3 regions of the uncultured Porticoccus sp. genome follow, and region 2 is predicted to be linked to each of the others. Evidence: predicted binding sites of a transcription regulator. Region 2 holds the regulator's gene; each other region holds the start of a gene.
What was found. Region 2 encodes sigma-54, which starts transcription at its own class of promoters, with help from an activator protein. Its sites were predicted from a motif close to TGGCACANNNNTTGCNNT; they were not measured.

Region 1 (4,166 bases), on a different contig from region 2:
CAGGTCCACATTCCCTGAATCGGGTAGATTACACCCGTCATGACCACGGCAAAAATCAGGAAGGCCCAGAGCTTCATCCGCTCGGCAACAGCACCGGATACGATCGACATCGCGGTTGCCACAAATACCACCTGGAAGAAGAAGTCCGACGCGCCGGAGTAATACGTGTCTCCGTCGCTGGCCAGCACCTCTTCGAGAGAAGCATTTGCAATACTGTTACCGAACCAGCCATCGGGCAGGAAACCGCCCGCGCTGCCGCCATACATGATGGTATAACCCACAAACAGATACATGGTGCAGGCAACGGCAAACAGTGCGACGTTTTTGGTAAGAATTTCAGTGGTGTTTTTGGCGCGAACCAGGCCGGCCTCCAACATGGCAAAACCTGCTGCCATCCACATCACGAACGCGCCAGCGATCAGAAAATAAAATGTATCGAGCGCGTATTTAACTTCAATAATTTCAGGACTCATTGTCGTAGTCTCCCGTGTCTTAAACTGCTTCTACACCGGTTTCACCGGTGCGAATTCGAATGACTTCCTGTAAATCCGAAATGAAGATTTTGCCATCACCAATCTTGCCGGTATGAGCGGCAGAGGTAATCGCTTCGATAGCGCCGTCCACCATTTCATCCGCAAGGGCCAATTCCAGTTTTACCTTGGGCAAAAAATCCACCACATATTCAGCACCACGGTACAGTTCTGTGTGGCCTTTTTGTCGGCCAAACCCTTTTACCTCGGTCACCGTCACACCCTGAACACCGATGGCGGCAAGCGCTTCTCGCACGTCATCCAGTTTGAAGGGCTTGACAACTGCTGTAATCATTTTCATTGCATTGCTCCTCAGAGATAGTGGCACCCGACATGCCGGGTGCCACCGTTCAATTACATGCTTTTGCTAATGGAAAACAACAACGTGCTGTCACACCAGGACGTATCGAAGCACTCTTCATCGTCCAGCGTGGTATCAACCCAGCTCAGTGCAAAATCCAGTCCCTGCCAGGACTTGCCGAGGGTGATGGAGTAGTCGGTGTACTTATCTTCACCATCGGTCAGGAAAGCTTCTTCGCCATCCTTGCCACTGTCAGTACTTTTATTTTCAAACTTGTTGTAGCCCGCATGGAATCCCAATGAAAACCCGTGGGGCAGCTCGAAACCGTAGTCCGCGTAGAGATACCAGAATTCACCGGTTTCCAGCCAATAATCGTCAGAGTACGCGAAACCCAGTGTGCCGCCCTTGTAGGACAGGCTACCGTAGAGTTCCTGGTAGTCGAGATCACGATTACCGGTCAGAGGAAATGCAGTTGCATCGGAACCGGGGTAATCATAGTAAATATAACCGACGTCATAGCTAACCTCTTCAGTGAGATCGCCACCGTAACCAAAGTAGTAATCCAGCTCGAGCCCAGCATCAGAGCTGTCCGGATCATTGAAATCCACCTGGGAACCCCAGGTACCTACGTACAGTCCGTTATCAAACGCGACATCAAAACCACCCTGTATGGCAATTTCAGTGTCATTCTGTGAAATCCCACGGAATCTGTAATCCGAAGCGATTGTGACGTTGGCAGAGACCTCGTAGGCCTGCGCAACATTGGAAGCCAAGGGGAAGGTCAGCGCCATAGAGGTAACGACCAGAGACTTTTTAAATGCGTTCATATGCTTCTCCAAAATATAAACAACAGCGAAAAATTAAACATGCAATCACGGTTTGTAATTGGTACATCAGCACTTAATGCATTTGGCATGCCAACCTTCAAAAAGCGGTAATTGAACTCCTGTAAAGCGGGCACCAACCTCTCAATGCACCTTTTTTGTGCACAAATGGACTCACCAAATCTGTCATCGCACCAAAAAACTTCGCTGGAAGCCCCACTGCTTACTGCTGCCCGGAAGCAGCCGTCACTAAAGTGCTCTGTACATACAGAGTGATCTCCTTAAAATAGATCACCACTTATTCGGAGCGGCCCATCAATGCGACCTAACGAGTTCATCAACCAGTTTTTGCACCAACTCAACAATGTCATTACCCCGGGCGCAGAGGCCCTGGGTAGCGACATGCAACAGAAGCTGCGAACGGCTGCACAGGCTGCTTTCGACAAGCTGGAGCTGGTGACCCGGGACGAGTTCGATGCGCAGCAGGCTGTCCTGAAGCGCAGCCGGGAAAAGCTGGAACAACTCGAGCAACAGCTCGCCAGGCTTGAAGCACAATTGGAGAATCGGCAAGACTGAACGGTCCCGGCCGCCCTAATACAAAGGAAGCACCATCTGATCGACATGCCAGCCAAGGAGGGCATCCATGTCACTTGCCATCGTCCATACCCGCGCCAAATACGGCATCGATGCCCCCGCCGTGACCGTGGAGGTTCATCTGTCCAACGGACTCCCCGGGTTGTCAATTGTGGGCATGCCGGAAACTGCCGTGAAAGAGAGCAAGGACCGGGTTCGCAGCGCCCTGCTGAACACTCACTTCGATTTCCCCGCCCGACGCATCACGATTAACCTGGCACCCGCCGATCTGCCCAAGGAAGGGGGTCGCTTCGATTTGGCGATTGCGCTGGGGGTGCTGGCCGCGTCGGCACAAATCCCTGCTGACCAGCTCGATCAATACGAAGTCATCGGTGAACTGGCGCTGTCGGGGGACTTGCGTCCCGTGGAGGGGGTACTGCCGACTTCACTGGCTTGTGGAAAGTCGGGCAGACTCCTGATCTTGCCTACCATGAATGCGGAGGAAGCAGCCCTGAGCAGCAAAACCCGGGTTATCGCCGCCACCCATCTGCTCGAAGTCTGTGCACACCTGAATGGCAATCAGCCGATTGAGCCCCTTTCCTGCGGCACCAGGGCAAGTGTTGCTGAAACGGATGGAGATATGGCCGACATCATCGGTCAGCACCAGGCCAAACGGGCACTGGAAATCGCTGCTGCCGGTGGCCACAACCTGCTCTTCAGCGGTCCTCCGGGGACAGGCAAAACCATGCTGGCCAGCCGACTCACCAGTATATTGCCACCGTTGCAGGAGCGGGAAATGCTCGAGGTGGCCGCCATTCATTCAGTAGCAGGTCGCGGCTTGCGGGGTACGCTTTACAATCCGCCTTTTCGCTCGCCCCATCATACGGCGTCTGCAACAGCACTGGTTGGTGGCGGCAGCGTGCCCAGGCCTGGGGAAATCTCTCTCGCCCATCACGGCGTATTGTTTCTGGATGAATTGCCTGAATTTCCCCGGCGGGTCCTCGAAGTACTGCGTGAGCCACTGGAATCCGGCGAAATCATGATTTCAAGGGTCCAGGCTCAGACGCGCTTTCCGGCGGCATTCCAACTGATTGCGGCAATGAACCCCTGCCCCTGCGGCTACTACGGCAGCCAACGCTGTCGCTGCACCCCCGACCAGATACACCGCTACTCCGATCGCATCTCCGGGCCATTGCTGGATCGCATCGACTTACAGATAGAAGTCCCGCCTCTGCCGGGCGACCGGCTGGTTGACGGAAAAACCGATGGCGACTGCAGCACAGATATCCGCAACAGGGTCATGGCAGCCCGCCAGCGGCAGCTGACCCGGGCGGGAACAATCAATGCCCGACTCTCCAGCCGGGAAGTGGCTACCTTTTGCGCACTTGACCAGCCACAAAAAACCCTGCTCAATCGGGCGGTAGAACAACTCGGTTTATCACCCAGAGCATTTCATCGTATATTGAAAGTGACACGGACCATTGCAGACCTCGACAACAGTGCCGCTATCACCATGGCTCACCTCACTGAAGCCCTCGGCTACAGACTCAGACTGAGTCATTGATTTGCCATCGACAAACGACTGCCACAAAAATGACCTCTGGGCGGTGGTATACTGGCAACACTTAACCAAGGAGCAATACATGGCGGAAAAACCGGACAGAACAGTTTCCAGTGTGATTGATGAACTGGATAATCTCATCGCCGAAATCCCCCGATTAAATGATGCATCTGTCGAGAAAATAGACTCACGGATACGCTCAATCATCGGCAAGGCATCTCAGGGGCTGTCTCCTGTTCAGTTATTGCTGGCCTACACAGACTGGCTGGCCCACCTGTCTATTTCTCCTGCCAGACGCGTGAGGTTATTGCAGAATTTCTCTGAGAAGCTGCTGCGACTATCCACGTTTACCGCCCGGGCCATCACCGAAAAAAGCG
Region 2 (4,166 bases):
GGGACTGCGCCCGGTTTTGATGGCGCAGCCATATTTTCCGGCAGTCGAAGCCAGTTTTGCGGCTGCTCGAGCATGCAGCCCGAGACGGTTGACAATGGTGATTTCTGTACAGATGATTTTTGACATAACAGCCCTCCCGTGATGGCGCCCGTCAGGACAGTTCTCTGTGCCGGACCTGTACATTCGGCATGGTGTTGCTGAAATGTCTGGCTAGAACGCTGGATATGTAGACTGAGCGGTGCTGCCCCCCGGTGCAGCCCACTGCAATGGTTAGATAACTGCGATTATTGGCAAGAAATGACGGTGTCCAGCGGGACAGGAACTGCTTGATGTCATTCGTCATGTCGATGACTTCCGGTTGCGATTCGAGAAATTCGATCACTGGTTGGTCGTTGCCGGTAAAGGGCCTTAACTCCTGTTTCCAGTGGGGGTTTGGCAAGCAGCGAACGTCAAAGACAAAATCCGCGTTGACTGGTACTCCGCGTTTAAAGGCAAAGGACTCAAACATGATAGCCATGTCGTCCCTGGTGTGGGGAGCAATTTGCTGCTTGATGACATCGCGTAGCTGGTGCAGGGTCATGGTGCTGGTATCAATTCTGCGATCTGCAATTGAGGCGATTGGGTCCAGCAGGGTGGTCTCAAGTTCTATGGCTTCGTTAATATCTACCCGGTCGTTGGTTAGTGGGTGCTTGCGGCGTGTTTCACTGAAACGCTGGATGATGACGGAATTTCTGGCATCGAGGAAAAGCACTTCATAGTTGATGCCCGAATGCTTCAGCTCCGCAAGAATTTTTGGAAGCTGGTCAAGGTCTTCGCCCAGGTTGCGGACATCAATTCCCACCGCAATTTTTTCCAGCCAATGCTGGTTCTTGGCGTTGATGGCTTTCTGAAAAAGGCCGGGAAGCAAACTGGCGGGAAGATTGTCAATGCAGGTAAAACCGACATCTTCGAGGACGTTCAGTGCGGTACTCTTGCCGGATCCAGAACGCCCACTTACCACCACCAGTCGCATTAGCCTTTCGCCTCAGTCGCCATCATTGCCGGTTGCTATCCGAAAGAGGTCTTGATCACTGCCGGCCTGTCGCAATGCATTGCGAACCGTTTCGTCCTGAAGTAATTCGGCGATGGAAGAGAGGACCTGCAGGTGTTCGTCGTTTTGCTCCTCGGGAACGATCAGTGCAAAGATCAGGTCTACCGGCTCTCCATCGATAGCATCGAAATCGACGGCATCAGCCAGTTTGACAAGTGCTCCGGTAATCTTTTCACAGCCTGCCAGTCGACAGTGGGGGATGGCAACACCTTCTCCTATCCCGGTGCTGCCCAGTCGCTCTCTTGCCAGCAGACTCTGGTAGAGATCGTCTGCGTTGACCCCCTCCATGCGTTCTTTCAGGAAGACGGAAAGGTTTTCCAGTACCCTTTTTTTGCTACCGCCCTCGGCGCTGGCAACGGTGTTTTCAGGGGTGAGTACATCAATCAGTTTCATGAGTGTTATCTACCGCGGTTCTTTTCCTTGTGCTTGATTAGCTGTCGATCCAGTTTGTCGGTCAGCATGTCGATAGCCGCATAAAGATCCTCATGCTCGGAATCGGCAAAGAATTCACCGCCGCTAACATGGACTGTTGCTTCAGCTTTCTGGATCAATTTTTCAACTGAGAGAATCACGTTCGTGCTGGTGATACCGTCGTGATGACGCTCCAGTTTGGATAATTTGGTAGTGACATAGTCTTTGATCGGATCAGTGATATCGAGATGATGTCCGCTGATGTTCAATTGCATGCGGTTCTCCTTAATAGGTGTTAGGTGTTGGGGTTGTAGCGTTTTCTTTCGCTGGAAGAGGGGATGCCCATCCCCTCGCGATATTTGGCAACAGTGCGTCGGGCAACCTGAATACCCATCTCCTGAAGCAGTGCTGTCAGTTTGTTATCGCTGAGGGGCTTGCCCGGATTTTCAGCGCTTACCATTTTTTTCAGCATAGCGCGAATGGCTGTTGATGAACACTCCCCGCCAGCGTCGGTCGAGACGTGGCTGGAGAAGAAATACTTTAGTTCAAAAACACCCTGCGGTGTGTCGATGTACTTTTGGGTGGTCACCCTCGAAATAGTGGATTCGTGCAGGTCCAGTCGTTCGGCAATGTCTGCCAGCACCATGGGCTTCATCGCCACGGGTCCCTGTTCCAGAAAGCCCTGTTGTAATTCAATGATGCAACTGGTGACGCGCATCAGGGTGTCATTGCGGCTTTCCATGCTGCGCAGAAACCATTTGGCTTCCTGGAGGTGATTCTTGAGGAAGGTGTTGTCTTGGCTGGAGTCGGCTCTGCGAATCAGCTGCGCGTACTGTTGATTGATACTCAGGCGAGGAGTGATGTCCTCATTGAGGGAAACTTTCCAGTGATTATCGACTTTGGTGACTCGAACATCGGGTACCACGTACTCGATATCATCGTTTCGAATGGCGTCACCGGGGTTGGGAGCCAATGTCTGGATAAGTAGGATGGCACCCTCGAGTATCTCGTGGGACAGACCGGTGATTTTTTCCATTTGTCGAAAATTGCGCTGTCCAACCAGTTCCAGGTGGTCAGTGACGAGCTGGATGGCCTCGTTAATCAGCGGCGTATCAGGAGAGAACTGGTTCAGCTGAATCAGAAGGCATTCGGCGAGGCCGGTGGCTGCAACACCAGGTGGGTCAAACTGCTGAATGCGGTGCACTACAGCGAGTACTTCATCCAGCTCAATTTCGTCGTCCAGCGCAGCCCAGATTTCTTCAACCGGTGCCGTCAGCATGCCCCGGCTATCAATTGAATCGATAATGATTTCACCGATCAGGTAATCCTTGGGAGACATCGGCGTCAGATTAAGTTGCCAGATCAGGTGGTCCTGAAGCGACTCTGTGACGTTGTGAACGCTGTCAAAATCGCGTGTATCCGCGCCGGTGTTTCTGATGGTGGTGCTGGGTTGGTAGATGTCGTCCCAGTTGGCATCGACTGGCAGGTCAGTGGGTATTTTGCTGTCCCATTCACTGCTGTTAAGATCACGCGTTGCACTGTCGATATCTTCAACTTTCCCAGTGGCGGTTTCTGCGGCCAGATTCTCGGATTCTTCAGCAAGCTCAAGCAGCGGGTTATCGTAGAGGTTCTGCTGGATTTCCTGGTGCAAGTCGAGAGAGGATAATTGCAACAGACGGATGGCCTGCTGTAGCTGAGGGGTCATCGTCAGCTGCTGGCCGATTTTCAGTTGCAAGCTGGCTTTCATGTTATGACTGCGTATAGAGAGTTGTTACGAAGATGTTCACACGGAAAGTGTAGTCTGCCTCCGGGGGGGGAGACAAGCAAAATGTGTGCCGCTTTGCACAATCGCTGTGCGGTGATACGTCCCATCAAAGCATAAAGTCTTCGCCGAGATAGATATCCCGTACCTGCTGGTTGGCGACAATATCGGTGGCCTGCCCCTCGGCAATAACCTGTCCTTCGCCAACGATATAAGCATGCTCGCAGATATCGAGTGTCTCGCGTACGTTGTGGTCTGTGATCAGGACACCAATACCTATATCGCGTAAGTGACGGATGATCTGCTTGATATCGTTGACTGAAATCGGGTCGACCCCGGCAAAGGGTTCATCCAGAAGAATGAAGGCTGGCTCAATGGCCAGTGCTCGAGCAATTTCCACCCTGCGACGTTCCCCTCCCGAGAGGCTCATGCCAAGGGTGTTGCGGATATGGCTGATATGAAACTCCTGGAGTAGCTGTTCCAGTTTTTTTGCACGCTGTTGTTTGTCGAGATCTTTTCTGGTTTCCAGGATCGCCAGAATATTATTCTCCACGGTCATCTTGCGAAAAATGGAAGCCTCTTGCGGGAGATAGCCAAGTCCCTTGCGCGCCCTGCCGTGCATGGACAGAGAAGTGATGTCTTCATCATCGATATAAACAGAGCCGCCATCCTGATGAACCAGCCCGACAATCATGTAAAAACAGGTGGTTTTGCCAGCGCCGTTAGGCCCGAGCAATCCGACAATCGCACCGCTTTCGACGGTGAGGGATACATCGCGAATCACCGGCCTTCTTTTATAGCTTTTGACCAGGTTTGACGCTTTAAGGATAGCCATTTAGTTTGCATCCTTTTGCTTGTTGGGTGGAATGACCATCTGGATTCGCTGGCGGGGATTGTCGCCAC
Region 3 (4,166 bases), on a different contig from region 2:
ATAGGGAAGTTCCGGGGCCGCTGAAATTGCTTTATCTATCAACACCGCAGCCTCTTCCTCCTGTCCCCGTGCCAGCAAACCCAATCCCTGTGATGCGAGCACCATTGAAAGATCAGCACCAGAGAGCGTTTCTACCGGCAGGTCCTGCAGGGGTTCAAACTGGTTTTGTGAAAGATGTGCCTGAGCAAGAAGAGGCAATACATCACTATCAGGTTGACCCAGTTCATGAGCTGCCTTCAATTCTTTTTCAGCATTGGCGTAGGCTCCTTCGCTGAAATAGTACTCACCCAATAACCATCTTGCCTGCTGGTTGTTGCTATTCTTCTGCAATGCATTTTTCAATTCGATAACGGCAGCATTGTTCCTGCCTTCCGCAAGATAGGCCTCCGCCTTGGCAACCTCCTGATTTCCAGTCATATCACTGGAACAGGCCAGCACAAGACCTGCCACAATCATCAGAAACCCTACCCGAAAAAATCTGCTCATAGAAAATTCCCTTTGTACCTGCCAGAGATAACCGCTTGCTTGAAGGTGATTAGCATTATTGCGAAAAATAAAACTGCCTTTTTGATAATAAAACTTCGTTCAAGGTTAAAGCAAACAGGGTTTGCGAACAAATAGATAGTCGTTGATCCGATGGCGGTCAGATGAAATAAAGAAATAAAACCTGTGGAGTGGAGCAGACGAGTAGCCCGTTATACATTCCAGTCACCCAGCCCAGTCAAAAAAGAACCCGGCAGAAAAGCCAAGCAAAAAAAACGGCGACCAAAGGTCGCCGCTTTCATACTCACACTTACTTACAGAATAGATCAGGCAGACAGGCTACCGTTTACTTTTCTGCGACGAACCAAGCCCATCAGCAACAGGCTGGCTGCCAGCAAGCCCAAAGTAGCAGGCTCAGGGATGTTTTCAGTGGCCAGAATCGCAAACTCGAGCTGGAAGCTGCTAGTCTCATTCTCCGCAGTAACAAAGCCAATGCAGTTGTCACCAGCGCCGGCTGCATTGCAAGCCTCTTCAGAAAGAGGAGCCAGACCCAGTGCTGCAACGTAGACATCGTAGGTGAAGTCACCATCCGAGAACGAATCGATCAGGAAGGCCAATACAGAGCCGTTGTTAAAGGCTTGTGCCGTTGCCAGACCAATCAAGTCGCTGGTGAGCGCGAAAATATCACCACAGCCGAATCCGTTGAATGGAACACCCGCCGGGCAGGCACCGGGATTGCCGGGGTTATTGGTTGTTTCGGTAAAGTCCACACCGAAAGTCACTTCCTGAATCTGGTCAGGGCCGCCACCGTTTGGTGTCAGGACAACATAATCCTGTGCTGCCGTGCTTGATAGAGATGTACCAGTAATCACATAGTTATTGTGGGTAACTACCGGGCCCAGGGCGAAGGCTGTAGCATTCACATCCGTCGAAACCATCAAACCAGTCGCACCACTGCCACTGGTCAGGCTATTACTCGGGGTGGTGCTATCGCCCGCAGTAGGGTTAATTACCAGGCTACTGACACGGTCAAAATCATTGGATTCTGTGCCCCAACTCAGTTTGGTAAAACCATCGACATCAGAAACACCAGAGGTTGCACCTTCTTTTACAACACCCGCGGGGTTGATTGGCTCTACCCACTCAAATTCTTGGGTGTAGTCAAAGGAGGTGATCATGGTTGCCGCTGAAGCGCTGCCCACCATTGCAGCACTGAGGCCCAGGCCTATAGCTAACTGCTTTACAAAATTGTTCGTTTTCATTTATTCACTCCTAGAACCTTACAGTTCCATTGTTTGCCGAAAAGATGACTCTGCGTCTAAACGTCTTTAAAAGTCTTTCTCTGTTTAGAGGATTATCAGATAAAAACTGATTATCCTTTCCGTAATATTCAGCACAAAGCATGCCAAGATTAGAGCACCCTCCAAAAAAAACATTATATTACTGATATTAAAGGATTTTATTGAGGAATCTTCGTGAGGGTCGAGGCAGACGCTTGAGGAGAACTTGCGGTCTGTAAAGAAACCTGACGGTGCCGGCAGACTTAAAAACAAACGTCTTAGCCTGTTGCCCCATGATCAACCCCTTATCTATACCGGAAGAAATGTGTGCGACAGGGTGAGAGACCCACAAGGTTGTCACAGATAGTTTTGACCCTGCTTCGCAGGCGGCTCATAATCCGGCCATGACAGATAAAGATACGATCCTGCAATTGGTCAATGCCGGGCATCGCGCGCCCTCCGCCGACAATTCACAGCCCTGGCATTTCCACTGGAACGGCGAACAGCTGTCATTGCGTTATGATCACGCCAGGGTCACCGGCCGCACTTTTCCCCCCGACAACCAGGCAACGCTGTTATCGATGGGCGCCGCAGTGGAAAACATCGTCAATGCTGCGCAGCAGAGGGACCTGAAAACGGAGATTCACTGGTGGCCCGAAGGTGAGGCCAACGGAGCCTACTACGCGGCTATGGACTTTAAGCCATCACCCGTCAAGCCTCTGCTGGAGCGCACCAAACAATACCCATCGATTCGTCATACCAATCGCTTCCCCTACAAGAATACGCCGCTTCCCCAGGATGTTCTGGACAGCCTGGGAGAGCTATCTGAAAGCAGCGCCAGACTGATAACCATCAATGAACCCAGACAGATCAGGCAGGTTGGGCAACTGGTTAAATCGGCCTCAGAAATTCGCTTTCAGACCAGAGAGGTTCACGAGTGGCTGATGGCCAGCCTGCGCTTTTCCGAAGACAGTGTAAAAGAAGCTGACGGACTGGATTTAAAGACGCTGGCACTACCGCTCGGCGGCTCGTATCTGCTGAAATTTATCGGTGACTGGAATCGTATGAAAATGCTCAACCGTCTGGGCATCTACAAGTTTCTGGCAACAGTGGATTCAGCACCTGTCGCTGGTGCACCGGCACTACTGGCGGTGATTGCCCCGCCGGATGCCACCGGCGCACTTGATGCCGGAATGCTGCTCAACCGAAGCTGGAGCTATCTCAATGGCCAGCATATCGCCGCTCACCCGTACTATGTAATATCTGACCAGCTGGCGAGACTGTCCACCGGCACAGTCCCTTCTGATCTTGTTGGCGCAGCGACAACGCTGGCAAACAACTGCCAGAGCACACTGGGCCTGTCCGAGGGAGAAAGCCTGCACATGCTGCTCAGAGTCGGCTATCCCAAAAAACAGACACCACCCTCCTCGCTGCGATTACCTATCGAAAAGGTTTTCACCGATACCTCTACCCGATAACCGGGGAAAATCGGGCAATCCTTACCGGATCCCGAGCCTTTTTTTGGCAATGAACAAACCAAGTTTTTGTATCGGATTGGCATTTCCCCAGGGTCGCCAGGTTGTTTTCAGGCAATTGCGGTAGGCATCAAAGTGAAGCCCATAGGGGGCTGCAAGAATCTCCCCGCGGTTGAGTAGAACCTTGAGCGCGTGGGTGGCAGCAACACCGGCACAGAGTTCGCAGGCCATATTGGTTGACGGGCCTTTGTGGGCTGCCAGGTCGACCCTGTTATCATCCACCAGGTAGGCAGACTGCAACATGGCAGGTGACAGCCCCAGCAAAAAATGCAGGAGCTGCTCGTTTTCTGACAACCCCGTCATTCTGAAGTATTGCTCGAAGGTCATTTTCCCCGGCATAAAGCAAAGCAGGGCAACCCCCATACCGAGAGGTGCCGCTGTAATAGCCGGGATACCCTTGTCGGCACAGGCAGCGAATACTGCCTGCCTGATATCCAGAGCAAAAAAATCCAGCCCATCAACATAGAGGTCGACACCGGCGAGAAACTCGTCGAGGTTGTTGAGAGCCACCCCCTCAGGAAAGGTCTTTATGTCGAGCTCGGGATTGATAGCCGCCGCCATCTCTGACAGCACGTCAGCCTTGGCCCTTCCCAGGTTGGGAATGGTCGCTCCGACCTGACGATTAAAATTAGCCAACTCGAAGATATCCATATCAGCCACGTGGAAGCTGCCGACGCCGAGCCTGGCCAGGGAAAGCAGATGACTGCCACCTACACCACCCAATCCGGCAATAGCAATTCGCCTAGCGGAGAGCAGCTGCTGCTCAGCCTCTGTCACCCATCCCAGATTGCGGGAAAATGCTGTTTCATAATCAAAGGTCTCTGCCAAACCTCACTCCCCGCCAAAACTCAATCTACTTTTCATGACG

Region 1: AACZ64_RS00890 (TorF family putative porin) is a predicted target of sigma-54. The motif match lies at 1,734-1,751, and genes of this name have one in related genera.
Region 3: AACZ64_RS00070 (THxN family PEP-CTERM protein) is a predicted target of sigma-54. The motif match lies at 1,874-1,891, and genes of this name have one in related genera.

The regions. Positions count from the first base shown of each region.
Region 1 covers NZ_CAXBHS010000001.1:184,609-188,774, reverse strand. Annotated here, with positions in the region: gene AACZ64_RS00900 (ammonium transporter) at 1-473, opposite strand, end outside; gene AACZ64_RS00895 (P-II family nitrogen regulator) at 493-831, opposite strand; gene AACZ64_RS00890 (TorF family putative porin) at 885-1,658, opposite strand; gene AACZ64_RS00885 (accessory factor UbiK family protein) at 1,974-2,231, shown strand; gene AACZ64_RS00880 (YifB family Mg chelatase-like AAA ATPase) at 2,299-3,792, shown strand; gene AACZ64_RS00875 (alpha/beta fold hydrolase) at 3,872-4,166, shown strand, end outside.
Region 2 covers NZ_CAXBHS010000007.1:143,232-147,397, forward strand. Annotated here, with positions in the region: gene AACZ64_RS08285 (HPr family phosphocarrier protein) at 1-126, opposite strand, end outside; gene rapZ (RNase adapter RapZ) at 152-1,012, opposite strand; gene ptsN (PTS IIA-like nitrogen regulatory protein PtsN) at 1,025-1,483, opposite strand; gene raiA (ribosome-associated translation inhibitor RaiA) at 1,489-1,776, opposite strand; gene AACZ64_RS08305 (RNA polymerase factor sigma-54) at 1,797-3,248, opposite strand; gene lptB (LPS export ABC transporter ATP-binding protein) at 3,373-4,098, opposite strand; gene lptA (lipopolysaccharide transport periplasmic protein LptA) at 4,099-4,166, opposite strand, start outside.
Region 3 covers NZ_CAXBHS010000001.1:13,208-17,373, reverse strand. Annotated here, with positions in the region: gene prsT (XrtA/PEP-CTERM system TPR-repeat protein PrsT) at 1-486, opposite strand, end outside; gene AACZ64_RS00070 (THxN family PEP-CTERM protein) at 810-1,745, opposite strand; gene AACZ64_RS00065 (hypothetical protein) at 2,168-3,241, shown strand; gene AACZ64_RS00060 (ThiF family adenylyltransferase) at 3,263-4,126, opposite strand.